DNA from 4 places in the Brevibacillus sp. NRS-1366 genome. Region 1 is predicted to be linked to each of the others. Evidence: predicted binding sites of a transcription regulator. Region 1 holds the regulator's gene; each other region holds the start of a gene.
The links. Region 1 encodes LexA, which represses DNA repair genes until DNA is damaged. Its sites were predicted from a motif close to CGAACATATGTTCG; they were not measured.

Region 1 (7,942 bases):
GAAGCAACTCTTTGCTGCTCATTATTTCACGATACGCCGCGAATGTTTCCAGTCGGGGAAAAGAAGTCAGGTAAGTATCGAGGATTTGTTCGAGCATTTTTTCAAACTTGGCCAATCCTGCTTTATCCAGATCCATTTTCTTTTCACGTAAATGAGAAAATAGCTGCTTGTTCATTTCCTGCTTAAGATGTTTGCGTAAGGAATCTAGACGCCTGTGGTATGGCATATTGGAAAAATGCTCAAAAAAGCTTTGACGAATAAAATCTCCCGGAATAGAAAATACCTGTTTTGTCTTATTGTACAAGAAGCTCAGTTTCTTAAAAGGAATCCTCGTCTCGATCACGTAATCGATATATTTTTGCAAAGCAACCCGGCAGGCAAGTGAGCCTTTGAACCGCAACCGGTGACGTGCGATCTTCTGTTGCCTTTCATCCTGCCCTTCTTCAAAAAATAGTTGCAGAGGTTTATCTGGACTAATAATCCGCCAGCCTTTTGGCATCAACGGTTTAACAAGCCGCGCCGCCCAATCCACAAAAGTGGCTTGCTGTACGTCATCAACCCCTAGCTCAGGCAAAACCTCAGATATGTAAGTAAGGAACATTCTATTGGGCGCGAAGACCATAAACTTTTTAGACATCATAGAGTCCTGGTAGTTGTAGATCAAATAGGACAACCGATGCAATGCAATCGTTGTTTTCCCGCTGCCCGCAACCCCTTGGACTACAATCGGTCTTTCTTTTTCGGCCCGGATAATATCATTTTGCTCAGACTGAATGGTAGCGACAATATCTTTGAGCCTGCTGTCATTTGCCTGATTTAGATTGGCAGCCAGAAACTCGTCAATGAAGCCTTCTTGCAAAAAATCGTCTGGATGCCCCATCTCTCTGTTAATCGTCTCTTTTACCGCGCCATCATATATCCCTGTAATTTTTCCGTCCTCAATCGCAAAATTACGCTTTAGCGTCACTTCTCCGCGAACGATTTCTCTCCCCATACGATAGAAAGCATCCTTACTCTCGCCCGAGTAGTACAAGCTAGCAATCGGAGCTCGCCAATCCACAACGACGGAGTCAAATGTATCACTGCGAACAATTCCCCGTTTGCCGATATAGACGCAATCTAGTTCATAGACCTCATCCTTCATGAAATCGACGCGACCAAAGTAGGGCTTGTCGCGCCCATGGTCCTCTAGATAGCGCAAATCCTTCGCCTTGTTATAGTTTACAACCTGTTTTACATAATCATCGGTCGCTTCCCTGATTTCTTCACGCAATTGCGTAATCTCACTGTCAATTACAGAAATAGTTTCGTCCAGTTTATTTTGTTCCCGTTCATATTCGCGGTGCTGGGTACTCACACCCATCCCCCCTCTCACGTCATCAGTTGACCTTAACACGTCATTGAAATTGTCGGGCAATCCATACTCCTGCCGCGCAAGACAATAATCCAACAATCAGACTAAGCAAGGCATACAAGATCCCCCGCATAAACTGTCCTTCTCCCCAAAAAGAGACGACTTCTAAGGAAAACGTGGAAAAAGTCGTGAATCCTCCCATCACGCCTGCTGCAAATAATAAATAGAGTTCTGGTGAGAGAATGCCCTTCTCTTTTCCTAAAACCGATAGGATGCCGATTAAAAAAGAACCGAGTATATTAGCTAACCACGTACCTAACGGCAATCCGGGTTGATTTGCCAAGAGCGAAAGCCCGTAGCGAAAAAGCGAACCAAATGCCCCTCCGATTGCTACCGCTACCCACGCCATCCCAAACCCTCCCTCGAAATAGCTCACGCGGAACAAAAAGACACCCCAGCGTCAAGCAAGGATGTCTGTTGTATTCTTACAGTAATCTTACTGTTTTGGATTATTTTCTTCAAGGTCTTCCACATAACGGATGGAATCCAAATTCGCTTTCAGCGAAAGCTTTACTGCGTCGATGTACTTTTGACGAAGTGCTTTTTGTTCCGATTTTTCCTCTTCGGACAAACCAACCTCGCGAGATTTTTTGGACAATTCATTAATGCGTTTGATTTCTGCGTCAGATACCAAAGCTGGTTCCTCCTACTCTATAGTAATGCCGTTTCATTATACCATATCGTCGGCATCACGCAAGCTATGGAAGGTTACTCTGACACTGGAATAATGAGCGTCTGTCCAGGATAAATGAGAACGCCGTCCAGGTCATTCGCCTTTTTAATCGCTATGATGAGTTCATTCACATCCATTTTGGCTTCCTCTTTGTGGTGAACAGCAATAGACCACAAACTGTCGCCCGAGCGAACTGTCACTTCTTTTCCATGCAGTTCCATCGAATCACCAGAAGCAAACACCAGTTCGGTTAGTAAGTAAAAAAAGAGAGCAAAAGTAGCTAGAAATAAAAGTGCTTGTCCCCTAGTTATGCCGAATCGCCCGCGGTTAACTGTCTGTTCTTCAAAACGGTTATGAATGGTCATCACAGTCATGATTATTCCCTCCTGCAAACATACGTTCCTTTTGTTGTTTTCATCATAAATGAGAACATACGTTCATGTCAACAAAATAATCGAACTTATGTTTGTCGAACGCAAGCTCCCATGGTATAATATAGGAAAATATGTTCGAGAAAACTGAGGTGTCTTATATGTCGAAACTATCCAGCCGGCAACAAGCCATTATTGATTTCATTCGTAAAGAAGTTCGAGACAAGGGCTACCCACCTTCTGTTCGAGAAATCGGCGAAGCTGTGGGACTCGCATCCAGCTCTACCGTACACGGCCACTTGGCCCGTCTAGAGAAAAAAGGTCTCATCCGAAGAGACCCTACCAAACCTCGCGCTATTGAATTACTCTCGGAAGAAGATCGTTTTCAAGATAATTTTGAAGACTCCGTTGTTCGTGTGCCTGTCATTGGAAAAGTAACAGCAGGGCTGCCGATTACAGCGATTGAGGATGTGGAGGAATATTTTCCTTTGCCTGAAAACATCGTGACATCGGACAAGGTGTACATGCTTCGTATTTCCGGAAACAGTATGATTGATGCTGGTATTCTCGACGGCGACTACGTGATTGTCCGTCAGCAGCATGTTGCCAACAACGGTGACATCGTCGTCGCCATGACAGAGGAAGACGAAGCGACCGTCAAACGTTTCTTTAAAGAAAAGAACCACTTCCGTCTCCAGCCTGAAAATGCAACGATGGAGCCGATCATTTTAGACAACGTTTCCATCCTGGGTAAAGTCATTGGCGTATACAGACTGATTCACTAATAAAAAAAGGGCAGCCGAAGCTGTCCTTTTTTTGTCGCCACTATTTTTCACTTATCCAGCTAAAGGGCAATAAAGAACCAAATGATCATGGTTACTTGCAGCACGACCTTGACCACAGCGCTGCCGAGAAAACCGATCAGTGACCCAAATCCTGCTTTTACCGCTTTTTCTATCGGCTGCTTCTGGGCGAGTAATTCTACCAGCACAACAAGCACGAATGGCAGAATCAGCATGCCGAACGGTGGAAACAAGAAGATCCCCAGAAAAATACCCACGGCAGCTGCAACCGAGGACCATTTCGACCCGCCATATTTTTTCACGAAATACATATTTGTCAGCAGATCCGCCCCATACAACAAAATACTGAGTACAGCCATTCCCCACCAGAACGAAGCTGGTAAACCCGCACCTGGTTCCGCGATAACAAAGTGATAGAGCAGAAATCCGCCCCAAAGCAAGATCGTATCCGGCAATACAGGCATAAAAATACCGGCAATGCTCAACGCGAACAAAGCCACTACGATAATCCACAGAAAAATTTCCATTCTCTGCACTCCCCTCTGTTTCATATACGACTAATTACCGATTTCGTTGCACTCTCTTTTCATTCTCGCTACAATAAGTTTTTGAAGACGTAATACTTTGATTTTTGCCCTATCTCATTTATTTGAAACGGAGGGACTCTTTTGAGCGACTGGCTCGACCTTTCTTATTTGCGTACAGGAACCAATCGACAAAGGCAGGCATGGGAAGCGATCCAGCAGACTGGCATTATGGCACTGCTGCAGCCGTACACTCCTGTATTGGCTGGCACGATCCCGCTTTGCATTGATAGGGATGACAGCGACCTGGATATTATCTGTGAATGTCATCACCTTGAGGACTTTGAATCGAAAGCACGAACCGTTTTCGGCGAGTCGCAGGGGTATGCAGAACAACGACTCACAATTAACCAGGTACTCACCAGTGTGATTCAGTTTTTTGACGCCGGCTTTTGTTTTGAATTGTTCGCACAGCCTGTTCCTGTCACGAAACAGAATGCCTATCGTCATATGGACATAGAAGCCCGGTTACTCTCGTTAGGCGGTCCAGATGCCTATCGTGAAATTCGCCGACTCAAGCAGCAAGGTATCAAAACGGAGCCCGCTTTTGCCATTTATTTTGACATCCCCGGCGAAGATCCTTACCAAGCGTTGTTAGAGTTAGAACCATTCACCGACACAGAATTACGTACTCGACTCCGTAACATAAAAACCTCGTAGCCAGGCTTCGGGTCACGAGGTTTCCACTCCGTAATGCGCTTTATTTTTTAGCAGTTCACGAATATTGCCCAGATAAGGCATTGGTGCTTCGGCTTCTGCAATTGTTTTCCACGTAATCTCCTGAATTTCCGAATCGGTTGTTCCCATCTCTCCGCCGATGATCTCTCCTCGAAACGTAATGAAGGTTACGTGCTCTTCGTTAATAACTTTTTCGCTTACATGCAAAAGATCGCTAACCTCAACATCGAGCCCCGTTTCTTCCTTTACCTCACGTACCGCTGCCTGATTCAGCATTTCCTGATGCTCTCGCTTTCCACCAGGAAGACTCCAGAACTTCTCATTTTTTACGGTTAAGACTTTGTCCATGGCCTCGCTGTAAAGTAGTACATATACGACATCTACATGTATGACGTACACATTCATTCCTCCTGAACGATCTTCATGTTTACTAGTTCTGCCTGCCAAGCAACTGAAAAAAGTCATCTACTATCTGGGAATACATGATGTCGGTGTATTCGGAAATGCTTCTGCCTTCTCCACCAAATTGATAGGTTCCATCAGCTCGTACAGAAGGGGCTTTTGCTGTTTCAACTGTAAACCAGCTTTGTTTTTTAATCGCAGCAATCGGTCCTATATCATAGATCGCTCTTTCTCCTTTATTCATATCCACAAGCAATTGGTGCAGGTATTCCCCGATGGCTCCATTTCCCTTGACGAAAGCTTCTGATTGACTTACCGAAGCGTTCAGTTTACTACAGACACCTGCTGCTATGATCCAGTGAAATTCAATAGGAGACGCAAGCAGAATACGCAAGGCCTCTACATCATTCATCGCATTATATTTTTTCCCGTCAGTAGGCCAAGCTCCCCCGCCTAACCAAAACAATTTGATTTTTGAAAAAGACTCTGGCTTTTTTAGATACGCCGCCGCCACATTTGTCAGAGCAGCAATAGATACGACATGAAGATCATCTATGGATTCAGCCTGCTCTGAATTCTTAAAACACATGCGAGTCTAAATAAGCCATCATCTCGTTTTGAAATTGTTCCTTGTTATCGTCATAGATATTAACATGCTTCACAGTGAAACCGAGGTGACGGAGTATTTCAAGCTCGATTTTTTCCCTTTCTTCTAAAAACTGAACTAAGCCAGGTACACCCTTTAGACCATGCTTTTTGGCGTACCCACGTTCCATACAATATTTGGAGACACCTTCTATCCATTCTTTTGATCTCTCGTGGATTGCTCTCTCAAAAGTGGCTTCGGTGGATTCATGTTGAAGGTAAATAACGATCGGATTCAGTTTCCTTATCGTTTGGGATATGTTTTGTATATGTTGGAAGATTTGATGTTTTTCCGGGCCATAACGGGCCATTAGAGTTACGACGGGATTTTGCAGGAAACAGCACTCTAGAACTATGACTTCATCTTTCTCATGCTGCACTGTGGCAAAATGATCCCAAAGCTCCAGGACCACTTTACAATGCAGATATTGCGAAAGGTCTCCATTATAAATATCGCTTGATTGAAGCCGTGCCCATAATTCTTCTGGAATCACATGTTCATTCTTTCGTTTCATTTTTAAGAAAGGGATTAAAAAATAGCTTCCTATTCTGTAAGTCATTTTCCTTATTTGCTCTGATTCATCTGGATAGGACTCCAATATTTCATCATACCCGGCATGCGAAAAACACGATACATGGTCAGGATCAACTGGATGATCGAGGCATCCTTCCGTATATAAACGTGACTTTATTTTTCTTTGTTCCAAAGTATTTTGAATGAAGGTCGCGGTCGTTGTCTTACCTGCCCCCCATGTTCCTTCAACTAAAATCAATTTAGTTGTCATATGTACCTCACTTTTTGTTGATATCTCAATAATAGAGTCATTAAACAAATTCACTCCGAACAAACAACCGAATAAATGAATAGACCTCTAACGGGAGGTCGTTATTTTTTTCTGATTTATTTTAATGAAAAGCAAAGCCCACCAAAGAAGGATGCACAAGTAACCGATCATCACGAAGAGGGACCACGGTGAGTTATGTTGTAATTCCTGAAAGAAATGACTGAATTCATTGAGCCCCTCTGCCCTGCCTATACTGCTTCCCAGACTGATGATCGGAATTGAAACGGTATATAGGCTCACAATGAAGGAAAACATGATCATTTTTTTCTGAAAGAGACTACGTATGGCAGCGACTAACGTCATGAACATGATCAAATAATAGATGATCCATAACCAAAACGGAAGGGTTTCTGAACTCATTGACTCGCCCCCCTATTTTTTATTTCGGATATAACATATTTTAACAGATACCAGACCTGCAATCCAGAAAACGTGCAGTTAACTATCCTGTAAATGTGTCAAAAACAGTAAAAAAAGAGGAGTCGCAAATGCGCTCCCCGCTTCTATCTCGTTCCAGGGCCTCACCTACACCGCATGATTCGTCTTCCATTTCTCATCTTCCTTTAACTGCTTCCGGTAAACGGCTCTAGACAGCCAAATACTCAGTTCGTACAAAAGCAGCAGTGGAATCGTCACCAAAATCTCCGTAACGAGTTCCGGCGGCGTCAAAATGAACGTCACAACTGTTAATCCGAAATAAGCGAAGCGGCGCATCTTTACTAGCACCATCGGATTCAGAATACGCAGACGGGTCAGAAACATGACAACAATGGGAAGTTCGAACAGCACCCCTATCGGTATGACTAACTGAAACATAAAATCAAAATATGCAGCAATGCCATAATGAGGAGTCACACCCATTTGAGTTGACATCCCAGTCAAAAACTTCATCATCATAGAAAATACAATATAATATCCGAACAAAACACCGCCGACGAATAGGAAAAAAGCTATTGGAATAAAAAAGAGTGTCATTCGCCGCTCATGGTCATTCAATCCAACCGAAACAAATCGCCAGGTATGGTAGAGTGCAACCGGCAATGTCGCAACTGCGCCAACTAACATAGAAAACTGCATGTAGATGCGCAATGCGTCTGACGGATGGAGGGAAATGATCGGTACCCCTTCTTCCATCGGTACAAGCTTCAAATACTCGATGATGGGGCCAGCAAAATACAAGCCAGCGAGAAAAGTCATAACAAATACAGCCAATACCCAGACAATCCGTTTCCGCAGTTCCGACAGGTGTTTGACCACTGTCATCTGATCGTTGTCCCTCATAGAAATCTCCCTTGTAAGCGCTTAGGTCGCTTGAATCCGTAGTCTCTTGCTTTTTTGTATTTATAGTACACTGTTCTTCTTAGGCTGTAGAGAGAGCTGGCAAAAACGACCTATTTCCGTCACAAAAGCAAAGAGTTAAAATATGGCGGCGATGAGCGGTCAAGAACCTGAGTTCCAAGTCAAATGGAGCATACTGAAAAGCATTTCTAATCAATATGGTATTATTTAGTTTTAAAATGTGGTATT
Region 2 (7,942 bases), on a different contig from region 1:
GCTTTGGAGTATGTAAAAGAACGTGCGGTATCGGCTACAGAATGGCGACTGAAGGGCGATCTCGTGGAGGAGTTGTTAAACGGGAAACCGATGAGCGCAGCGGAGCTAGACAGTCGCTGTCGCATGCTTGGTTACCCCTCGGCGGGCAGGCATCTCGTCATTGCTGTAAAAGTTGAGGGAGAGAATGGATCAGGGCTGGCAGAGCTTCATCAGAGTGTCATTACATTGATGAGACGTCTCTGTGATCGCCACCAGCGCTCGTATCTTTTGCGCGAGCGTCCACACTGTCTGTTGTTCGTGCTGCCTGACGATCAGACAAGCATTTCGCTATTAGCTCAGCTCACATCACGCTGGGAACGGCTCCATTCGTCCTACGCCCTGCATATCGCGATCAGCAACCCGCGGAATCAGTTGACCGATGTGGTCAGCGCGTCTGAGGAAGCGATGTTTGCCTTGCAAGCTTATCCATTATTAGCTGCGTCCCCCGACTGTCTTCATTACCGGGACATGCAAGGCTATCAGTTTCTGTTTCCCTATCGGGAAAGTGAAGAAAACATGCTTGGGCTGTGGAAGCCTCTGCTTGATCCATTGATCCGTTATGACTCCAAGTATAATCAACAGTTGCTGGAAACACTCGATGTGTATCTAGGGCATAATGGGAACGGTCTGCAGACTTCTCAAGCGTTATATATTCACCGTCACACCTTGAAATACCGCCTCACCCAGATCGAAGAAAAAACAGGCTACCGCCTGGAGGACGCGCATCAGCGTTGGCAGCTTCAACTGGCCTTGATGGCACGTCGTCTTCAGCAGCAGCTTTATCCTTCTCACGTATAGCCTTTACTCTTGAATCGGGCGAAGTGACTTCACCCAAATGTTCATATCCTCATAACCAGAGAAGATCGTGCAGTTGTTGATGAGCCGCCCGCGGTATTCGTACCCCATTTTTGCAGCCGTTACGTTCATCCCTGCTGATTGCGCCCGCGTCAATGTGTACAAATAGTAAATACCGGCTTCCTCCATCCTGCGCTCTAGCGCTGTAAATAACGGCTGGAGGAGGCCTTTTCCCGCATGCTCAGGATGTGTCGCGCAATCCGTCATCTCTGCCGAGCCCATCCGCTCTGTTACCTCTGCCGATGCCGCACAAGCGATGCTGTCCTCAGACTCAACGACAAAGTAAATGGTACCCTCCAACATGGTTTTCCGAATGTACCCGGGATCATCCATCGGGGTAGGATACGTGGCAAACACGAGACCGTATAGCCGTGCCAGCTCCTCTGCATCCGCCTCAGATGCTTCTCGCAAAACATAGCCAGCAGGCAAAGCCTTCTCTTCCCCTTTAGCCGCTTTTGCCAAGCTCAGTGCGAGGATTTCTTCTTCCAGCTCGGGTGCTGAAGATGTCGCCCGTTCCTCTGTTAAATAGACCGTGAGCATATAAGCCGTTACCCCTTTAAAAAAGCCATCAATGGTCCCCTCCAGCGAAAAGCCCTCTTTGATCCAGGCGGGAACATCTCCTTTTTTCCCATAAACAATTAGTTTGGTGGCATCTGACTCAATCGCCAGCTCCCTTAATCGCTTGGCCCATTGTGCAATTTGTGTCCGATCATACTGGTGCAGCTTGACCCGGCTATTTTGATGGTCCAAGACCAAGTCACCTGAGGCCAACAACGCCTTTTCCTCTAACATGGCGCTTTTCCCTCCTACGCATTTGATTTTGCTATTTATTGTAGCAAATTCCTGATATCCGTCATCTGCCAATCTGTATAAAAAGGCGTCTGTCATGCACATATGGAGGACGAATGGGCATTCGATGAGCGCCATTTTCCCCATTCAGTCATAGGATGAAGGAAGGTGCTCCATCTGGGAAGGAGGGGGTTTGTGTGAGCTGCGGCAGAAACAACGATTTCGTGCTGGTATTGGTCCTATTTGTCCTCTTGGTGATTGTTCTTACTGCACTCGGATAGGTTTCTTCGGTTGCCCCTCAGGAAAGGTAGTATCGAGGGGCTTTTTACATATGCATGTAATAGAGATGTCTTTGAAGGGAGGAAGCCCACGTGCTCCCACTCATTTACGCCCATCGCGGCGCTTCCGGCCATTTTCCGGAAAACACGATGGAAGCTTTTCACGCAGCAGTTCGGCGGCGTGCGGATGGAATCGAGCTGGATGTGCAGTTGAGTCAAGATAACAAGCTGGTCGTTATTCACGATCATCAGCTAGATCGTACGACGTCTGGCACGGGTCTGGTCCGGAGTCACACCTTGCAAGAGCTGCGTCGGTTTCGAGCAGACAAAGATTCTCAATCCCGATCTTCCAAAGCCCGGATTCCTACCTTGCGCGAGGTGTTTCAAACTTTTTCTGATACACCCCTGCGCTTTATTATCGAAATGAAAAATTTCCTGTTGAACCAGCCACATTTAGAAGAGATGGTGATCGAACAAATCAGGCGCTTCCAATTAACCGAGCGAACCATTATTTCTTCCTTCAATTTCGATAGTTTGTTGCGAATCAAAAAAATAGACCCGCTGCAGACCACTGGTCTATTATATGTGGGGCCACTTGCAAAGCCTTGGGAAGTAGCCGAGCGTTATAAAGCTGATCAGATCCATGTGCCGAATGATCAGCTAAATGCCGATACGATAAAGCAGGCCCATAAGCACGGTTTAAGCGTACTCGGCTGGACAGTCAACAGCGGCCGTCAGCTCCAAGAAGCATTTGAATTAGGTGTAGACGGGGTGATTACTAATTATCCCGGGCGAGCGAAAAAAACTCTTCGCACGTATCATAAATAACAGAAAGGGAGCCTCATCGAGAAGGCTCCCTTTTATTGTTCAAACATCTCATTACGGTTGTGGGACGTAAAACTTTCCTTGCCAACTGTTTCTGTTTTTCAATTCAGCATCTATTCCGTTCAGCACTTCCCACTTCTTGCGGCTCCACATTGGCCCAATCAACAAATCAGGTGGCCCATCACCCGTGATGCGATGAACAATCATTTCAGGCGGGAGAATTTCTAGCGTGTCCACCACCAGCTTGGTGTACTCTTCTTGCGACAGGAAATCCAATAGACCGGCTTCATACTGTTTCACCATTGGGGTCTTGCGCAGCAGGTGCAACAGGTGAATCTTGATTCCCTGAACGTCCAGATGAGCTACTGCTTCTGCTGTCTGCATCATCTCTTCATGCGTCTCTCCCGGCAAACCGTAAATAATGTGTGAGCAGACACGAATGTTATGCTTGCGCAGCTTCTTGACGGCATCTACGTAGCACTGGAAGTCGTGTGCGCGATTGATCAATGTCGCAGTATGCTCGTGAACGGTTTGGAGCCCCAGCTCGACCCAGAGATATGTGCGCTCGTTTAGCTCGGCGAGATACTCCACGACGTCATCTGGAAGGCAGTCAGGGCGTGTAGCGATGGAGAGGCCCACTACCCCTTCTTGTTTTAAAATCACTTCGTACATCTCTCTCAGCTCTTCTACAGGGGCGTACGTATTCGTATACGCTTGGAAGAACCCGAGGTATTTGGCTTGTGGCCATTTTTCGTGCATGCGATTTTTTACATCGTGAAACTGACGTTCCAAGTCCATCCTGCGATCGCCTGCAAAATCCCCAGATCCTCTGGCACTACAAAATGTGCAGCCCCCTGTTGCCACCTTACCATCCCGATTGGGGCAGCTGAACCCGCCATCCAGTGGAACCTTGAAAATCTTTTCGTGGAAGGTCCCCCGCAAATGATGGTTCCATGTATGATATCGCTTATCGCCCCACATCAGTGGGACTTCGCTTGTGCAAATGTTTGGTACTACCTTCATTGCTGTATTCCTCCTCATGGCACAGCCACGTCACTCTAGGCGTAACTGCAACCGGGTGCCTCTGGCCACGAGACACACTTTCGATTCCTTAATCACGTCATTATACCAAATCAGAAGCTATTTTCGCCACTTTGAAAAACAGGAAAACCACAGGTTTTGTTCCCCTGTGGTTTTTATTTCGGATCGTTATTGCTGGATCTCCTCGATACGAATTGCGCGAGTGTGAGAGGTATGGCTCCACACCTGATTTTTCTTGGTGAAAAACGCGTAGAACATGATCGGAAGCCAGGTCAGGAAAAAGAACGGCAATAGCAACAGCCCGAGATATCCTTTTAGCGGTACCTTTTCCAAATACAGCGCCAGAATCGGCAGCAAATAGAATACTGCTGTTGAACCGTATACGAGCCAGCTTGGCAAAATCGTAGCCGCTGGTGTCAAGGCTGCGATATCAAAAAAGCGGCCCAGGAACAACAGAGACATCATGGTAACCATCAATACGTACATCGGTTGGAACAGGTAAAAGGCTGCATCCAGCATGCCCAATTTTCTGGACTTAATTCCGTTTTTCAAAACGGATCCAATGTAACGCCCCGCCACATCGTAATGGCCTTGCATCCAACGCAGGCGTTGACGCATTGAGGATTTCAAATCAATGGGCTTTTCATCCCACACTTTTGTGTCATGTGCCCAAGTTGGGTAAATGCCCCGCTCAATACAGCGAGTGGCAAACTCCAAGTCCTCCGTCAGACTGGTTGCTCCCCAGCCCATTTCTTTCAGCAGATTGCTCTCGATACACAATCCTGTTCCACCCAATGTGTTCGGCAGGCCCAAGTTGTGACGCGCAAGTTGCCACATGCGGTTCGTAAACCAGTACGTTACAGCATACGAAAGCGTGATCCAAGAATCGAACGGGTTTTTGGAATCCAAGTAGCCCTGGATTACTCGCGCCCCTTTGCAGAGACGGTCGTTCATGACACGCAAGAAATTTTTCTCTACAAGGTTGTCTGCATCAAACATGACAACGGCATCGTATTGCTTAGGTCTTGCCCAGAGGTTTTCCAACATCCATTCAATCCCGAAGCCCTTACCGCGCTTGGACGTATCAAAACGCTCACAAGCGTAGGCTCCGTGTTGCCGACTGATCTGTGCAGTGTTATCTGTACAGTTGTCACAGATGACAAAAATGTCGTACATCTCACGCGGGTAGTCCAGTTTTTTCAGGTTTTCAATCAACGGTGCGATAACGGCACTTTCATTGTGTGCTGCTACTAGTACGGCAAAAGTTTTCTGTGGTTCATTTGTTACTTGTTCCTTTTTGCGGAACAGTCCTGCGCATGAAACCAGGGTTTGGTACGTGCTTACTACTCCTACTGTTGAACTAAATCCGATGAATAATCCCTCAATGATCTCTCTAATTACACTCATGGGTTCTTCTCCTCGACCTAAACCAGATTTGGGTCAGATCTGATCCAGGTAGTGTTTTTCCAAAATTTCTCTATTGTTTTTCTCTCACTTGGCAGTGTACATCAAATGTGATTCCTTCGCAATGACCCAAAAGTGGGAAAAAATGAAGGCACTGCTATCACCTTTCCCACCTTTCATTCTTTCTATTCGACATCCCGTGACGACGAGCAGAAAAAAAAGCCCTTGTCAAAGAAAGGCTCGATTTGGTTAATGATCACGAACATCTATCGACGGTATCTGCATATATGATGGTGCGGTCGGCGAGACTCGAACTCGCACGGGTCGCCCCGCCACCCCCTCAAGATGGTGTGTCTGCCAATTCCACCACGACCGCTAAGATCTATCAAAAGTTCATTTCATTCCGGTTGACATGAATCACGGAATTGAGTATACACAATCCAATTTATGAAGTCAATACAACTTTCAGACATCCAATTACCCATTTTGCATTTAAAAAATAATGCCAGGTGACGAAGTCTTTGTTTATTTCCTATTCTTGTAAAATCATGTTTTTTTGTGTCGAATCATCTGTCAATTATGGAATCCAATTTCCACAAAAATATCATTGTTTCGTCACATTATACGGACCTAGAAAATGCTGTTTCTTACGTTTTCTTACATACTTTTGTTGAAATTAGACAAATTATTACCTGTGGTGGTAAAGACTATGAATATGAACGCATCCAGTCAAAAAAAGTTTGTGGGGGACGATTATGATTCCTGAGGACATTAAGCTTCTGCTGCATGATATTCGCTTGATTGGAGGTGGCATGAAGCAATACGAGCATCCTGATGACTGGCAACTGATTCGCAATCTTGTAGGGGACCCACAGGCTGTCGACTTAAGCGATGCAACACCTGAGTATTGGGCGAAGCTTAGGGCCTCTTTGGAGGATGAGAAGGCTATCGCCATGGAAAAAGCAGAAAAACGCTATCTGCACGGGCTCTATTATTATAATCCCTTTATCTGAGGCACAGTCAGGCGTACTGCTTTATTTGCTTGCCATCCGTCCCTATAAGAAACCTCCTCTCCATCTACTGAGAGATCGAGAGGAGGCGAGCTGTGCCGTTAAATCTTCTTAAAGACGCGTCTCTTCCTTATTATATACATCGCTTTCTAACTAATTTTGTCGATAAATTTGTTAGCACTTCATAACACTCACGAGGTCCTCCACGGTCACCCATTGCGAATCCCAATCGCTCACCAGCTTGAACCGCCTCCTCACCGCATCAATCTCGTGAACTACGCCCCACGCCTCCTCAATCGTTCCCAGCCGCCCTTTAGGCACAAACCATCTCACGTTAATTGCGTAATCATATTGCGTGCTGTCGTACACACGGAAGCACATTTCGCCGAACTCGTCATCCTCAACGGACGGCTTTTCGATAAGCCCGCGTTCTGCCTCCAAATCGATAATGGCCGCCCGATGTTCAGGTAACACCATCCGCAGTGATCCGAATAAGTTGTCAATTTTCTTCGCCAAAGTTACCGTCTCCTTCGTTCCTATGCTTTAATTACGGTCATCCGATCCGGCTCTGATCGCTGCCACTCGATATACTCTTCGCGCCAGTACGTCAAGCACCGTCATGATGCCGCCACGACTTCGGCCTGTCTTTACCCATAACTCATAGACCGTAGACCTTCAACGTTTTCTACCGCAACTGTGATCGTATCAATCATCGCGTCCCCCCCATTATCGAACATTAGTTCCCATATTATACTCATAAATCTTGATAATCAACACAAAAAAATACCCATTAAACGGGTACAGTCCGCTAAATGGGTACGTCTACTTAAACTGTCTGCGTAAGTTTCCGCACAAGCTCACTACCTTTTCGTGGGTCCTCTTTCACGAAAAAAACCTCCTTCACACTCAAATAGATAACTTGAGTCCGTAGGAGGTCCTTTTTGACCGAAATAACCGCGTTGTCTGACGTTCTAGACCGTATGGTTCCCGCTATCTCCCGTTCGCAGACCGTGTGATCGTTGACTTTTCGAGTGGCCTGACGGAACCATTCACGTCTGACAAACGTTGATATGACCCGGTTTTAATAGCGATGGCGTCCCAGGAGAGATTCGAACTCCCGACCGACGGCTTAGAAGGCCGTTGCTCTATCCTGCTGAGCTACTGGGACACATTTGGAGGGAGTACCCGGATTTGAACCGGGGGTGAAGGTTTTGCAGACCCGTGCCTTACCACTTGGCTATACTCCCATTATATGGGGCGATCGATGGGACTTGAACCCACGAGTGCCGGAGCCACAATCCGGTGCGTTAACCCCTTCGCCACGACCGCCATGATTATTACGTTGGTAGTAGATGTAGGTTCCTCTGGCAGGGGCAGTAGGAATCGAACCCACACCAAAGGTTTTGGAGACCTTCGTTCTACCTTTAAACTATGCCCCTTTGGTAGCGGTGGAGGGAATCGAACCCCCGACCTTTCGGGTATGAACCGAACGCTCTAACCAGCTGAGCTACGCCGCCAAAAATAAAAATGGCGGAGAGTGAGGGATTCGAACCCTCGCTACGCTTGCGCATACTAACGGTTTAGCAAACCGTCCCCTTCGGCCTCTTGGGTAACTCTCCGTGATAATATGCACCTTCAAAACTAGATATGCATGATTTTTGCTAAGGTTGTGTGGATAAGTCCTCGACCGATTAGTATTCG
Region 3 (7,942 bases), on a different contig from region 1:
TCGCAGACGTCATGGAATCAGTCATTTTGTCTGCGTACATAATCACGCGCCCCTCCGCATTACGAGCAGCACGGCCAATCGTCTGGATCAGGGAGCGCTCATTGCGCAGGAAGCCTTCCTTGTCTGCATCGAGAATGGTTACGAGAGATACCTCAGGCAAATCCAAGCCTTCCCGCAGCAGATTAATCCCGATGAGAACATCAAATTCACCCAAGCGCAAGGAACGCAATATTTGCATCCGCTCGATCGTCTTGATATCCGAGTGAAGATATCGTACCTTGATTCCAATTTCCTTTAAGTAGTCTGTTAAGTCCTCCGACATTTTCTTTGTCAGAGTCGTAACCAACACCCGCTCATTCTTGGCAATCGTTGCATGGATTTCGCCGATTAAATCGTCAATCTGACCCTTGATTGGGCGAACAGAGATCGTCGGGTCAATCAAACCCGTTGGCCGAATTACCTGCTGCACCACTTCTGGACAATGATCTTGCTCATAAGGTCCCGGCGTAGCTGAAACGTAAATCGCTTGATTCACTTTCTTTTCAAATTCCTCGAATTTAAGTGGGCGGTTATCCCGCGCAGACGGCAGTCGAAATCCATGCTCAACCAATACATCCTTGCGCGCACGGTCACCATTGTACATCCCGCGCACCTGTGGCAAAGTCATATGCGACTCATCCATGATCACGAGATAATCTTCCGGAAAGTAATCCATGAGCGTGTATGGTGCATGCCCAGCAGGTAGCCCCGTCAGATGACGCGAGTAGTTTTCAATCCCGGAGCAAAAGCCCATCTCCAGCATCATTTCAATATCGTAGCGTGTGCGCTGCTCCAGACGCTGAGCCTCCAAAAGTTTGCCTGCTTCACGGTATTCGGCGAGTCGTTCTTCCAGCTCTTTCTGGATGCTTTCGACCGCCAGCTTCATTTTTTCCTCACGTGTAACATAGTGAGAGGCAGGGAAAATGGCAATGTGATCACGCTGTCCCAGAATTTCTCCGGTCAGAACGTCAATGGACGTGATCCGCTCAATCTCGTCTCCAAAAAATTCAACACGGATCGCCTGTTCACTTTGGGATGCAGGGAAAATCTCCACAACATCGCCACGCACACGGAAAGTACCACGGGTAAAGTTGATGTCATTGCGTGTGTACTGGATATCGACCAGACGGTGCAAAATCTCATCCCGTCCTTTTTCCATGCCTACACGCAAGGACAAGAGCAGCTCCCGGTACTCCTCAGGCGAACCCAAACCGTAAATGCAGGAGACCGATGCGACAATGATAACATCGCGCCGTTCGAACAATGCACTGGTCGCCGAGTGGCGCAGCTTATCGATCTCGTCGTTGATGCTTGAGTCTTTTTCAATAAACGTATCCGATTGGGGAATGTATGCTTCTGGTTGATAGTAGTCGTAGTAGCTGACGAAGTATTCTACAGCGTTATTGGGGAAAAACTCCTTGAACTCCGCACATAGCTGAGCAGCCAATGTCTTGTTGTGCGCCATCACCAATGTCGGCTTGTTCACTTGGGCAATGACTTGGGCGGCTGTAAAAGTCTTTCCCGTACCCGTCGCACCCAGCAGTGTCTGGTGCCGTTTACCCGCCTGTATACCTGCCACCAGCTCGGCAATGGCAGTCGGCTGGTCACCGGACGGTCGATACTCCGATACCAATTCAAAACGCTCCATTCCCTCGTTCATCTCCTCGTTGCATAACTGTTTCTATCTTCCATTATAACACAATTAGGGTGATTATAAGCCAGAAATTCGAACAAATGTTTGTCTTCATCCTACGCCAGATTTTACCGATAATACATAATGGAAGTAAAGTACGCACGGTTACACTCGCCATCTTCAGGGAGGATCGACATGTCAGATATCGGAACACCCGTTAAAAATAATCCCTATATACAGCCGCACATGAGCTATCAAGGCAAAAAAGAGTTCACAACGGAGCTCGATAACAATGCCTTCATGAAGCTTTTGCTGGAACAATTGAAGCATCAGGACCCGATGTCCCCAATGGACAACTCCCAATTCATCCAGCAAACCAGCATGATGACCATGGTTGAAAAAATGACAAAAGTGGCGACGCTGATGGAGCAATCCAATAACAGCATGCTGACTTTGGAGAAATATGAGTCCCTCGTTGGACGTACAGCTACCTACTCGCTCACGACCAAAGATGAACTCACAGGCGAAACGTCCACTGAGACAAAAGACGGCGTGATCGAAGCTGTCTATATGGACAGCGGCAAGATTTACTTCCGCCTGGCAGGTGAATCTACACCGATCCCATTGTCTAATATCAAAGGGCTTGAGTCTCAAGGCATGACAGGGAATGCTTTGAATAACAGCCTGAAATTTATGGAAATGATCGGCAATGAGATTTCCTATAAAACATCCAAAGAAGTGGATAAAGACGGCAATCCGGCTACTACGGACGACATCTCGAAGGTAGATGAAGTCGTAAACAGCGTCATTACCGGCTTTACGATGAAGAATGGTTCAGCCCAGTTCCAGTTGGAAAATGGCGCAACCGTAAAACTGGATGAAATCGTCGGCATGACAGTAAAACCGGAAAGTAAGTCAATGAGCAACTCGCTTCAGTACGCTCAAATGATTGGCTTCACCATCACCTATTCAGAGTCGCAAACCAATACGGATGGCTCGACTTCTACCAACAGCCTGTCGGGTATCATCAAAGCGGTCAGCATGAAAAATGGACTCGTGGAGTTCGTACTCGAGGATGGCAAAAAGGTAGCGCTGAATCAAATTAACGGCTTCGAAGCCAACTCATAAATCGAATAAAAGCCGCTTTTCCTTTTCACGAAAGAGGCGGCTTTTTCACTGAAAAAATGAAATTGCTTATTCGTTGACGATTACCTTGCCTGTCACTGCATCCAAATAAACAGTCAAATCGACTTTGGCTTCACCCCCGCAAAAGCAATGTGAGCGAGTCTGACGAAAAGAAAGATCATAGCCCAGCTTCCAGCTAATCTCTCCTGTATGCAGGTTTTTCTGATGAATATAGGTCAGCTCGAGGGGAAAAACCTTTAGCAACTGATCCACAGCTACCTTCTCCGCAATTGCCTTGGACCTGGCAGGAGCAATCAGACTGGACGGAGAATCCATTGTCAATTCCTCTAAAGCTCCCGTCACGGAATTCATCTGTAAGCTGTACATCCCCTGTTCCTCCCACTGACCCATCCGATACACAGGAATGCCATTGATTAACGGATCAGCTGTAATCAGCGTATATGTCTCATCACCAACGTCTCTCATGCGCATCTGGTTTGTTCCAGAAGGGACCAACCGCTTCAATAGCGACTCTGCTTCCTTCCAATCCCGTTTTTTATCTGTCTTGATAGTTATGTCATTTCCATCTTTGATGACGAGGCGAAGCATTTGACCAGTCTTTGCATCTGTTTCCAGCAGAATATGCAGTCGTTTGTCTTTGCTGCTGCCCGGAGTGAACTCCCCGATCTTGTATTTTTTATCCTGATCATTGGTACCTTCAGCAAATTGGCCCCAGATAAAGAAGCGCCGTTCCTCTCCATCACCATACTTTTCCTCGAAGGTCGACAGAGGTAATTTGTCTGTCTCCTTACGTACAAGTATTCGGACAAGGTCACCTGCTTGCTTATCATTCTGGGCACTCCACTTTTCTCCAGTCCCTATTATGTTAATCGTTTGAACAGGCCGCCTATTGCTGCTCGACAGATCAATCAGCCGCCCTCCGCTGGCAGCATCCAAGGCACTTCCTGTATATGGATGATTGATGATACCATCCTTAACCACATAAGCTAAGCTTGCTTCCACCGAGTTTGTTCGTTCAAATTGTTCAGGAAGCAGATACACAAGCTCCAATGGATGGCTTTCCTTGAAACGCATAAGGGCTTGCTGAGCGGAAAGAACCCGTTGCGGCGAAGGTAAGGAAGTCAGACTGATTTTGTCATAAAGTCTACCGTCAAACGTGCGAAATGACACGAGCCTCCCCGTACCATCGAAGCTGACTAACGCATCGTACTGATCATCTAGCACCACATTGTTCAGCTTGCGAACCATACGGACCGTCATTAACCCTTCTGCGCGTGTAATCTCTCTCGGCTGATAGGTATTGCCTGGCGACTGCAAGCCCGTTACGAAAGCCTGGGCTCTTGCTTTTGCTTGCTGATCAGTAGGAAATGCAGGTTTCAGCAATGAATTCGGTTCCAAATTCAGTGCCAGCAGATTACCCGTCTCCGGATCAAAGATGGCCTTATCCTCCTTGCCGTCTTCTGCTCGTACAGTTGTTTTCGAAAAAATCACCTGTACGCCACTTACACCTGGACCGTCTACCTCACCGCCGAATATGACATACCGCTTGGAAAGCTCAGGAACTAAACGGACGAGCTGCTGCACGCCTTTTGATACCTGCACAGGAATTGCGACTACCGCCTGCGTGCGAACATTCGCGACTGGATCGGATGCTATTTGGACGCTCGCCCCAGCTAAAGGTGTTGTATATAAGCTAACTGCCACAAGCGCTGTGGTCATAACACACAGGACAGGTTTTTTCATGATCGGCACGACCTGAATCACTCCCTCTTTTTTCCTCTTTGATTGAGACGCGTGATGGCGCAAATAGTTTCAGAATAAACAGGCTATTCAACAAAAAAATTTTTAATGGATGATTGAGTCTGAAAAGCAATGAAAAAACCGGAAGAGAAGGCCGCACTACGTAGCGCGTATCATCTCACCCGGTCTTTCGATTATGCTCCGATATTCAGCTTTTCCAGCTTCTGTTTGATCAGCTGTACGACACTGGCACGCTTCAAGTCTACAAAAACGCGCGTAGTCGAGTCGGGTACGACAATAATGCCTAATTGATGATGATTACCCGCATAGACAGCGCACTGCACGAACTTCAACTCCCCACCATGTGTGAGGACTTCCATTTTGCAAAACGCTGAATTAGCTTGCAGCGCTGGGTACAGATCTTCTTTATTCCGAACAGGAATGCCATTTACCTTGACGATGATTTCTCCCGGTAAAATGCCAATTTCTTCTGCTCGTGTACCTGGAATCACGCCCATTACCTTGACTCCGCGAGAGGACTGGATGAAATACGGCGTACGCTGTCTCTCCTGATACTGACTCCGGAAAAACAAGCCTTCGTGTCCAAGAAGCGCATACGCCCCAGCAAGCACCACCAGCGGCCAGAACCATGCAGCTAGTGCAGTCAGTGCAAGCAAGACTACTGCATAAATCGCCAATTGCTTCGCGATTTGTTCTGCCTTTTTCAGGGGTGTAGTCGTTTGGGTCATGTCAGAGAAACCCGTAACAGTAGGCAGCAGCATCAAACCAAAGGAAGCTGCTCCTGGCGAAAAGAACGGCCATCCCGGATAAAGCGAGCCGCTTAATGCCCCTGGCTCCATTTGGACAAACAAAACTAATGGAGTCAGCCAAAAGGAATGCAGCAAATACGCCCCGACAATCCGACCACGCTGTCCTTCCACAAACAAAGGTGATGCATCGCGTCCGCCATTCCAGCGTACGAGGACCGCCTCCATCAGATGCATGATCGCAACCAACGCCAAAAGCGGCAACGGCTTAGCCTGACGAATCATTTCCCACACGACACCGATTCCAGGAGCATCCATCATCTGAGGAACGACCTGCGCGATTGCGTGTAAAATCGTCAGCAAGCCTGCTGCATACGCGAAACAGAGAAACCGTAAACGGATCAGCGCTAAAAGAAAAGCCAATCCCCATAAGATCCACAAATCCTGTGACTGTACAACAACACCCAGCCCTGCTGCAAGCAAGGAAATAATCAATCCACCTGCTAATCCCATCCCCACAGACCGGATCGTGGAAAGAAGCGGCGACTGGATACGTGCAGCGAACAACTGTCTTTCCAAATTCATCTGCCGCCTGTAATGCAGATAAATGAAGACGAGAAAGACATAGAAAACTGGGTTGAGAAAAAAAGCAGCAAATCCATATGCTAGAAAGAGCATATCTGCCTGTATCGCCAATTGCCTCACCTCAAATGGAAAAAGAAAAACCACGGCATGTGATTTACCGTGGTTACCATTTCTACGAATGTCAGGGGATTCCCTGCCTTAGAAAGATGGATTATTTTGGTTACTTATGACTGACGACTTCTAGTGCTTTCTGCAATTGCAGATCATTTTCCGGTTTACGCATGACTTCACGCAAGCTCTCTTCAAGCTGTGTACGAGTCGCCACGTCTACCTTGCCTGTCACTGTCAATTTACGCGAGGTTTGGAACTGCTTGATTGCTTGCTCTGTTTTTTCATCGAAGTAACCATCATCTCGTCCCGGTGACAAATTCAATCCGGTCAAGATGAGCTGCAGGTTCTTCACATCATTGCCTGCCATATCGCGGGCTAAATCTTTATCCGCCGGTAACTGTGTAGCATTGAAATACGCTGGTTGATCTACTTTGAAATCTGGTTCGATTCCTTTTTTATGAATCCAATCGCCTTTTGGCGTGACCCATTTCGCAATGGTCAGCTTCAGTTGGCTCTTGTCTGTCATTTCCATCGTGCTCTGGACGGTGCCTTTACCAAAGCTCTTCTCGCCTACCAGCTTGTAGTTCCCGCTATCACGCAGTGCTCCTGCGAGAATTTCCGATGCACTGGCACTTCCGCCGTTAATCAAAAGTGAAATTGGATAAGGCTTGGCTGCATCAGTAGTCGAGCGATACTCTTCTTTTTGTTGTCCGCCGGCGCCGTATTCAATCTGGACAATAATGCCCTTTTTCGGCACGAGTACTTCCCCAATTTCCTTCACGGCGAGCAAATAGCCGCCAGGGTTTCCACGAACGTCAATCACCAATCCGCCGATTCCCTTCTTCTCCAAGGAAGCCAGTTGGTCCTTGAAGTGTTTGGCTGTCTCGGTAGAGAACTGGGTGATTCCGATTACGCCGACTTTTACACCGTTTTTCTCGATAATTTGACTGTTTACTGTCTCAATTGGAATATCGTCACGAACACATACAATCGTGATCGGTTCCGCTACACCTGCACGAACTACCTTTAATACCGCTTTTGTCCCTTTAGGTCCGCGGATTTTGGTAACTGCCTGATGTAAATCCAACCCTTCAAGCGACTCACCATTGACACTCAAGATCTGGTCGTTCGGACGAAGTCCTGCACGTTCTGCTGGTGAATCCTTAAAAGGAGAAACGACGGTTACCCGCCCATTTTGCAAGGTTACTTCTGTCCCAATCCCTTGGAACGTGGAATGCAGCGTAGACGTAAATTCCTCTGCCGAGCGCGGGTCCATGTAGTCACTGTATGGATCCTCCAGTGAACCTACCATGCCTCCGATTGCTCCCTCTACTAACTGATCGTTGGTGACATTTTGGATGTAATCTTTCTTGATGGCTGAAAAAGCCTCGTACAGCTTCTTGAACTCCTGGGGATACTCTGCATTTGCTCCTGAGAACAGCTTATTGCTTGATGCAGTAAGAGCCCCATTCTGATTCACATTAGCGCTAGCGGATGTTTTCATCATCGCCATGGTCAAAAAACTACTTGCGATCATCGAGATAATGACAACCGCTAGCACGGTACGTCCTTTCCATCTCACTCTTACGTCACCATCCTTTGTGCTACCGGCGAAAAGATATGCTGCTATTGTATGCAAATCCGGTTAGCAATATTTGTCTGGCCGCACGCTCTACTATTTCAGGTACGGCATCGGGTTGACAGCAACGTCGTTCTTATAAACCGTAAAATGAACGTGATTTCCAGTAGATCGACCGGTAGAGCCGACCTCGGCAATCTTTTGGCCTCTTGATACGGATTGTCCCACAGAAACCTTGATTCCACCCTCGCGAATATGTCCATAGAGAGTTGTAATTTCGGCACTGTGCTTAATCATTACCGTATTGCCAAAACCATTGGAGTACCCTGCAAAGATGACCAC
Region 4 (7,942 bases), 270 kb from region 1:
CAAAATCTGGGTGTGTAAATTGAGCGGGTATTCCCATTCCAATAGAAAGATCATACGGCCCGATAAAAATTCCATCAACTCCATCGATGTTGACAATTTCTTCAATATGATTCAAGCATCCTTGCGTTTCACACTGAGGAAGAATCATTGTTTTTTCATTGCAAGTCTTGAAGTATTCATCCATGTTCTTTGTGAAACTTTCAAACCCATAACCGGCTGCCCTGGCATAAGTAAAACCGCGTTTACCTGTAGGGTAATATTTTCCGTATTCCACTAATTGTTTTACTTGATCAATCGTTTCAATGCAAGGCACAACGAGGCCCTTTGCACCTACATCTAACATTTTAAGAATGGAAGACCGCGAACCATCTTTTACTCTTACCAATGGTGTGATTCCTCTTAGCTCTGCAACACGAATAAAATCCATAGAACTTTCTACATCAAAAGGACCATGCTCCGTATCAATCACTAAAAAATCTAATCCGGAAATACCCAAACACTCTACAGCTGTACTACCACCAAGTGCAAAAAAAGTTCCTAGAACTGATTCTCCATGGAGCATTTTTTCTTTCATGTTGTTTTCCACTATAATTCCCCTTTGATAGAGCATCATTTGGTAATCGTTTTTATAGGCCTATAATTAAATTATGGAGTTGTCTTAATAGTGTGTCAAAATTTCGACAATAAATGGCCTTCTTCTAAGATATCGTTTATAACTAAAGACACTATTTTTAAATACTACATAGATTGATTCATATAAAAAAACAAAGGTGCAAGAAAAGTGACAGAATAGTAAAAAAAGCAGGAACGAATGGGGCTCTAAACTTGATAAGATTTTGTTTTCCAAATAAAAAGATCCGTACATGTTATACGGATCTTACCTACTCATTTATGCTCATTTCATTTTTGGCGGGTTTCCCTCATAGACTGGTCTTCTCTCCTTGCTGATAATGTTTCATCCATAGTCCAACGAGCTGCTGGCACTCCGCACGCAAAACCTCGATCGAATAGATGGCTTCTCTGAGATAGCCGCGCTGCCGATAATGAACTACATACATATGTCCTTGGCGCTGTGAGCTGACTACGGTGCATCCGCGTTGCCGCAACCCGCGACGCAACTGGTGGTGCTGCCGCTCTGCCCAGCGGGAAAGATCCTGGAAAAGCCAATCAAATACTTCGTGATAAGAAAGCTTCAGCGGTACGATACGAGCCTGGCTCAGGTCTACCATGGCGACGCGAAACAAAAGCCCAAACAAAATATACAAACGCACCAGCTCCTGCTCTCCCTCTTCTGCCGGCGAAATCGACTCCATCACTTGTAATGCCCTCCGATCTTGCGGGCCCTCTCTTTTGCCTGACCAGCGCTGAGCAAGGAGGCGGCACGCAAAATAGCATCCGGTCCATAGCGTGCACGAATATCGTCCATCGCATGAGCCAGTAAGCGACTTTTGTGATTGTCCGTGAACAGATTAAGCTGTACGACGTTGTCAGGAACCAACTGCTCCAGGCTGACGCCGATACTGCGGACGGGAGTCTCCTGCCAATGGCGGTCGAACAGGCGACAAGCAGCTTCGTACAACGTCATGACATCATTGGTCTGCTCTGCCAGCTTCATCTGTCGACCAAAACCAGTCCCGGCAGCCAAGTCAGCACCGCGACAGCCGACTGAAAGCACAGATCCCATTCGCTCCTTGCTCCGCGCCCGGCGACACACTTCTTCGCACAGCTCCAGCAGCACTACCTTGATTTCGGCGGCTGTATGATAATCCCGCGGCAACGTCATGTGATGACCGATACCTTTTTGTGTATCATAAACATTCAAGGAAACGGGCGAATCATCCAGTCCATGGGCCGTACGCCACAACACCTCGCCGTTTACTCCCCAATGACGAATCAGTACGGCCGGTCTCAAATCCGCCAGTTGCCCGATCCGATAGATCCCCATTCGATGAAAATGGCGCTTCATCCGCGAGCCGACCCCAAACATTTTTTCAATCGGCAGCTTCCAGAGTGTGTCGGATAATTCCTCCCGCTTGAGCCAAAAGATCCCCTCTTCCCGCTTCTTGGCGAAGTTGTCACAGGCCATTTTTGCCAATACTTTGTTCTCTGCAATTCCCACTCGACAGTTGATCCCCGTCTCCAACCAGACACGGCAGCGAATTTGCTTAGCCATTTGTATCGGGTCCCCAAACAGATGAACACTGCCGGTCACATCGAGAAACTGTTCGTCAATCGAATACGGCTCCACCTTGTCGGTAAACGCTTCGAAAATTTGGGTGATCTGCGTTGAGATGCGTATATACATTTCCATTCGCGGGCGCACAACCACGAGCTGGCGGCACTTTTGCTGAGCCTGCCACAAAGCTTCTGCTGTGACGACTCCGTATGTTTTGGCGATCGGACAGGCTGCCAGAATCACCCCGCTGCGTCTCTCTGGATCACCTGCTACAACAATCGGCTGATTCCGCAGCTCGGGATTGGCCACTTTCTCCACACTTGCGTAGAAGCTTTGCATGTCAATCAGAAAAATAATTCGTTTGTTCGCATTGGGCATATAATCATCCCCTGAATAAGAACTTGTGTTCCTGTTTTGGTTCTGTTCTTATTATAGCAAACAAACGTTCGTATTTATACCTGCATCCCTGAAAAATTCTCTGGTAATTATTTCTTCTCTTTATACACGTGGGCTTTCTTTTTTCAACACGGGTATCCAAATTTCACTTTTAAAAGTAGGCGACGTTATCTCTTTGTTCTCGTTCCACAAGATTTCCGGCCCCTCGGCTAGTTCGTAGCTGGAGGGCGGAAACCACTCAGAATAGATGCGCCCCCAGATATCCTGCAGCGTCTGCGGAAACGGCCCGACAACTTCGAACACAGCCCAAGTTGAGGCAGGAACTTCAAGCTTTGCCGTGATGTCCGGACAGTCTTTAGTCGTTGCAACGCCAATGTAATGATCCAGCTCTCCATTGTCCAGTCTGCCTTCTGAAAAGTTCGTGGAGGCGCTAATCAGTCCCGAGGGCTCGACATTCGAAAGACTCTTCCACTTTTTGATCGTCTCATGATCTAGACTTGCCCACATAGCAGCCACCGCAGGATTCACTCCGTGGTATACCAAAGGCACCCTTTTCATGATGCCAACAATGCGAAAAGCTGCTTTCTTTTCAATGCGATAGTTCATTTCGTTCCCTCCTTTAATGGTTAGCTGAAAGGTCATTCGTGGATAGGCTTTCAGCGAATGTCCATGGCTCCTGGCTTCTGTTGGAGTGACTCCATGCAACTGTTGAAAGGCCCTTGCGAAAGAATCTGGCGAGTGATACCCGTATTTGATCGCCACGTCGATAACCCTCGTATTGCTGTCTTTTAGATCAAATGCAGCAAGCGTAATCCTTCTGCGCCGGATATATTCCGAGAGGGTAATGCCTGCGAGAAAGGAAAACATCCGCTTAAAATGATACTCGGAGCAGCAAGCGACCCTGGCTACTTCTTTAAAATCAATCTCATTCGTAAGGTTTTCTTCGACATAGTTCAAAGCCGCATTCATCTGTTCCAGTGAATTCATAGATACACCCTCCTTTCAACAATAGACTAGCAGAAGTAGTTGATTCCCATCCGACATTTCGTGCACAGTTCTGTAGGGTTTTCAAGCATATCCAACAAAAGGAGGTTGATCCTATTCAAGACAGGCAGATTCAGATTCTTCCCCGTAGCTAAGGAGCAAGCGGCTGATCTGTTGCTACATAGAGTCACTTCCCATCACTGCTTGGACCTAGGAGAGAAAATCCGTAAGACAGCCCGGTAACCAGAACCGTTCTTTGTTTCCGATCAGCGTCAAACTGAAAAAGCTCCATGCCCTCCCCTTCCTTTGCAGCCTCAGCGAAAATAAAGCGATGCGTTCCCGGAATCCATGCTCCCGCTCCGATTTGCTGGAGAAGCTTCGTAGAGCCTTGGAACAGACCAGCATTCCAGTAATATTGATACATGCCATCATCAGATTGAACAAAGCCGGACCAGAAATCAGCGGGCACAGGTGGATTCCAGCTCGTCATCTTGCCCGATTTCCATTCGAAGCGCTGACGAACCTCCTCAAAGCTCTTTTCCTCTTTTCTCATGGCAAACGTGACAAACCGGCCATCATCATCAAAGCTGACGGGGACAACCGCCCCATTCCATTCGCTTGTAGGAACCAATCCTTTGATGACCCCCGGCCATGTCATAGACTGAATATAGCTTCTCGTAAAGGGCATCGCACTCACAATAATTCGTAAATCGTGACAGCAATACGTACCGCTGCTTGGAGTCCAGGAATTCCATATTCGTCATGACCGAAAAATCAGTCCATTTTTCACATGTTTTGCCATCCACCGAAATTTGCCAAATTTGTTGTGGTGGCAGCACGACTTCTTGCCACACAATCTCTTCGGAGGACTTTTGTGGAACAGTAACCAGCAATTGCAGCTGACGATCAGAAGCCCAATGAAAGGTAAAGCCTGGTTCGATGAAACCTAGGTCCTCTTTAGAGGTAGCCACTTTGGCATGATTTCGGATTGCCACTTCTACACTTACCTGATCCATGGCCTCGCGGAAAAAGAATGTGTACGACTGAGGGTCAATTCCGACGACAGTGCGCAAAGGGGAGTGCAGCCTGGGCTCTTCATTCAATTGAATCCGTACATCCTCTTGCATCGATGCGATTGGCTTCTCGGATGAGAACGTAGAGACTGAGCCACACCCTGACATAGCGAAAAGAGACAAGCAGAACAAGATGCTCATTCCTAGTAAGGATTCCGTTAGATGAGCGACCGAGATTTAGCCGAGAGTACAAAAAAACCTTCCTTAGACTTCATTAGGAAGGTTTTTGCTGATTGATTCGTACACTAGTCAAACACAATCCCGTCGAGTACACCCTCGCGCTTTAAGTAATCGCGAAGCCAGTGGTACTCGGCATCTCGCCAAAACGAGTTGTCCGCAACCAGACGGGCTGTCTCCTGTCTGGCTACCTCCAGAGCTTTGTAATCGCTCAAGAGATCCGCCACCTTGAACTCAGGCAGACCGCTTTGTTTGGTTCCGAAGAAATCACCCGGTCCACGCAGCTCCAAATCGCGCTGGGACAGTTCGAAGCCGTCTGTCGTCTCACACATGACGCGCATCCGCTCTTTCCCAATCTCTGATTTGGGATCGGCTATCAGAACGCAATAAGACTGCTCCGAGCCACGTCCCACACGACCACGCAGTTGGTGCAGTTGAGCGAGACCGAACCGCTCTGCATCATAGATCACCATATACGTCGCATTCGGTACGTTTACCCCTACCTCTACTACTGTTGTGGAGACCAGAACTGCGTATTCGCCTGAGAGAAACGCTTGCATCACCGCATCCTTTTCTTTTGCAGGCAATCGTCCATGCATCAGCCCCACGCCAAACTCAGTAAATACATGGGAGAGCTGCGCATGAACATCTATCGCATTTTGCACGTCCAGCTTTTCCGATTCCTCAATCAATGGACAAATGACATAGGCCTGCCGTCCTTTGCGCAGCTCGCCCTTCATTTGCTCGAGAACGGCGGGAAATTGATCATGCTTTTTCCACGTCGTCTCAATCGGTTTGCGACCCGCCGGCATCTGGTCAATCGTAGATACATCCATATCGCCAAATGCGGTGATCGCCAGTGTACGGGGAATCGGTGTCGCCGTCATGAACAAAACATCAGGTGACAAGCCTTTGCTGCGTAATACCCGCCGCTGCTCTACACCGAAGCGATGCTGCTCATCTGTGATGACGAGGCCAAGGCGTGAGAAAAACACGTCTTCTTGAATCAGCGCATGTGTCCCTACCACCACGTCAATTAGCCCCATTTGCAGAGAGCCGATCACTTCACGCCTGCGTTTAGCTGTCAGCGAGCCCGACAACAAAGCTACTTCAATCCCGTAGTCAGATAGAATAGCGGTCAGGGACTGCACATGCTGCTCCGCCAAAATTTCGGTCGGTACCATGAGCGCTCCCTGAAAACCAGCCTTCACAGCGGCAATCAGTGCGATCGCTGCCACCACGGTCTTTCCCGAACCTACATCCCCTTGCAGCAATCGGTTCATCGCATGAGGAGAGCGCATATCATCCAGGATTTCCTTGACGACTCGTTTCTGTGCATCCGTCAGCGGAAACGGCAGGGAGGTCACAAATTGACGTACCTCGTCCATCGGAATCGCTAAAGCCATCCCTTCCGTCTGCTGCCTGTGAATACGGCGAAGTGTTTGCATTTTCAACTGAAATAAAAATAGCTCCTCAAACATGATCCGCCGCCGCGCCTGCCGACCATCTTCCGCATTTTCCGGAAAATGAATCGAATGAAAAGCATCCATACGCGGCATGAGACGGTATCGTTCCACAATCTCCGGCGGTAAGATTTCAGGTACTTCTTTTCCATATTGCCGCAAAGCTTGTTGGATCGACTTGCGGAGCAAAGTATGCGTCACATCTCCCCCTAATGGATAGATGGGCGCCAGCTCCCCCCGCTTCGTCGCACGATCCGAATCTGCCTCCGTCATTTCACTAACTGTGATCTGCAGCTTGTGCTTGTCCCATTTTCCCGTAATGAGAATTTCCTTGCCCGGCGACAATCTGCTTTTAATAAATGTCTGATTAAACCATACAGCGGTTACGACTACCCGGTCCATGACGATCTTGACGGAAATGCGCGATTTTCCCTTTCCATAAAAACGAACAGAGGGTTCGCCGTACACCGTTCCCGCCAGCGTGACCCTCTCTCCATCTTTTACTTCTGTCAAATCACGCACGCGGTAATCTTCATAGCGAGACGGGAAATACTCCAGCAAATCGCCGATGGTGTGAATTCCCAATCCTGCAAAAGCCTTCGCCCGCTCTTCCCCTACCCCGTGCAAATGGGAAACGGGCGCTTGATATGCACCAGCCATTATTACTTCTCCATCCGCACGCCAAAAACTTTGGCTTCGATCATACGGCCTGTTTGGGTTGCTGCCAATCCACCCTGTGCTGTTTCTTTGAGCGTATTCGGCATCGCGCAACCGATCCGATACATCGCTTCGATGACTTCGTCTGTCGGAATTACGCTCTTGATTCCTGCCATGGCCATATCCGCTGCTACCGTAGCAATGGCGGCTCCCATCGCATTTCGTTTGACACAAGGTACCTCAACCAGTCCGGCTACGGGGTCACAGACCAGACCTAGCATGTTTTTCATCGCAATCGCCACTGCCTGAGCAGACTCCTCTGGCGTGCCGCCTGCTATTTCCACGATCGCTGCAGCAGCCATCGCGGTCGCAGAACCAACCTCTGCCTGACAACCGCCTGCCGCACCTGAAATGAATGCATTATTGGCGATGCAATAGCCGATCGCACCAGCCGTAAACAAGTAGTTCACCATGTCTTCGCGGCTTGGCTGCAGCTTGTCAGACACCGCAAACAGTGTTCCCGGCACAATGCCACAGGCGCCTGCCGTAGGAGTTGCCACAATGGTACCCATCGCTGCATTGACTTCATTGACCGCGACAGACATCGAGACAGCATTCAGGAGAGTCGGCCCCGACAAAAAAGGCTTTGTCTTCATATATTCCTGCAGTTTTTTGGCATCGCCGCCGGTAAGTCCGCTATGGGAACGAATGTCTTCTGTCAGACCGCGACGCACTGCTTTTTCCATTACATCCAGATTGGCGTACATATCTTGCATGATGGCATCCCGAGAACGCTGGGAAACCTCCATCTCCGCCTCAATCATCACCTGGGAGATTTTCTTGCCCTGTGATTGTGCCAATTCAACCAGTTCAGCCACATTGCGAAACATCTAGTTGGATTCACTCCTCTTTTCACTTGTTGATCAGGCGCCTTGCCTAACTCAACGACAGCAGGGATACTTCAAAAATATGAGGGATCTGGCGGATTTCCTCCAGTACCTCGGGGGAGAGCGCCC

Region 2: ACIFQN_RS13610 (YolD-like family protein) is a predicted target of LexA. The motif match lies at 6,972-6,985, and genes of this name have one in related genera.
Region 3: uvrB (excinuclease ABC subunit UvrB) is a predicted target of LexA. The motif match lies at 1,767-1,780, and genes of this name have one in related genera.
Region 4: dinB (DNA polymerase IV) is a predicted target of LexA. The motif match lies at 2,612-2,625, and genes of this name have one in related genera.

Annotation. Positions count from the first base shown of each region.
Region 1 is NZ_JBITPN010000022.1:322,768-330,709, forward strand. It holds gene ACIFQN_RS18245 (HelD family protein) at 1-1,357, opposite strand, end outside; gene crcB (fluoride efflux transporter CrcB) at 1,398-1,763, opposite strand; gene ACIFQN_RS18255 (DUF896 domain-containing protein) at 1,851-2,048, opposite strand; gene yneA (cell division suppressor protein YneA) at 2,123-2,461, opposite strand; gene lexA (transcriptional repressor LexA) at 2,620-3,243, shown strand; gene ACIFQN_RS18270 (DUF456 domain-containing protein) at 3,303-3,788, opposite strand; gene ACIFQN_RS18275 (DUF4269 domain-containing protein) at 3,930-4,505, shown strand; gene ACIFQN_RS18280 (NUDIX hydrolase) at 4,518-4,922, opposite strand; gene ACIFQN_RS18285 (nucleoside hydrolase) at 4,954-5,514, opposite strand; gene ACIFQN_RS18290 (hypothetical protein) at 5,504-6,355, opposite strand; gene ACIFQN_RS18295 (hypothetical protein) at 6,443-6,775, opposite strand; gene tatC (twin-arginine translocase subunit TatC) at 6,941-7,696, opposite strand.
Region 2 is NZ_JBITPN010000019.1:249,903-257,844, forward strand. It holds gene ACIFQN_RS13570 (PucR family transcriptional regulator) at 1-837, shown strand, start outside; gene ablB (putative beta-lysine N-acetyltransferase) at 841-1,686, opposite strand; gene ACIFQN_RS13580 (YjcZ family sporulation protein) at 1,842-1,964, shown strand; gene ACIFQN_RS13585 (glycerophosphodiester phosphodiesterase) at 2,055-2,789, shown strand; gene ACIFQN_RS13590 (TIGR01212 family radical SAM protein) at 2,841-3,809, opposite strand; gene ACIFQN_RS13595 (glycosyltransferase family 2 protein) at 3,996-5,234, opposite strand; tRNA gene ACIFQN_RS13600 (tRNA-Leu) at 5,523-5,607, opposite strand; gene ACIFQN_RS13605 (hypothetical protein) at 5,987-6,244, shown strand; gene ACIFQN_RS13610 (YolD-like family protein) at 6,416-6,757, opposite strand; tRNA gene ACIFQN_RS13615 (tRNA-Arg) at 7,333-7,409, opposite strand; tRNA gene ACIFQN_RS13620 (tRNA-Cys) at 7,415-7,488, opposite strand; tRNA gene ACIFQN_RS13625 (tRNA-His) at 7,495-7,570, opposite strand; tRNA gene ACIFQN_RS13630 (tRNA-Trp) at 7,607-7,680, opposite strand; tRNA gene ACIFQN_RS13635 (tRNA-Met) at 7,682-7,758, opposite strand; tRNA gene ACIFQN_RS13640 (tRNA-Ser) at 7,770-7,860, opposite strand; partial or broken rRNA gene ACIFQN_RS13645 (23S ribosomal RNA) at 7,913-7,942, opposite strand, start outside.
Region 3 is NZ_JBITPN010000063.1:73,409-81,350, reverse strand. It holds gene uvrB (excinuclease ABC subunit UvrB) at 1-1,687, opposite strand, end outside; gene ACIFQN_RS34480 (flagellar hook assembly protein FlgD) at 1,868-2,800, shown strand; gene ACIFQN_RS34475 (hypothetical protein) at 2,867-4,582, opposite strand; gene ACIFQN_RS34470 (PDZ domain-containing protein) at 4,753-6,021, opposite strand; gene ACIFQN_RS34465 (S41 family peptidase) at 6,131-7,603, opposite strand; gene ACIFQN_RS34460 (murein hydrolase activator EnvC family protein) at 7,697-7,942, opposite strand, start outside.
Region 4 is NZ_JBITPN010000022.1:591,980-599,921, forward strand. It holds gene ACIFQN_RS19610 (HpcH/HpaI aldolase family protein) at 1-586, opposite strand, end outside; gene ACIFQN_RS19615 (hypothetical protein) at 921-1,313, opposite strand; gene dinB (DNA polymerase IV) at 1,313-2,554, opposite strand; gene ACIFQN_RS19625 (AraC family transcriptional regulator) at 2,675-3,559, opposite strand; gene ACIFQN_RS19630 (hypothetical protein) at 3,744-4,187, opposite strand; gene ACIFQN_RS19635 (hypothetical protein) at 4,138-4,683, opposite strand; gene recG (ATP-dependent DNA helicase RecG) at 4,875-6,929, opposite strand; gene sdaAA (L-serine ammonia-lyase, iron-sulfur-dependent, subunit alpha) at 6,932-7,816, opposite strand; gene sdaAB (L-serine ammonia-lyase, iron-sulfur-dependent subunit beta) at 7,863-7,942, opposite strand, start outside.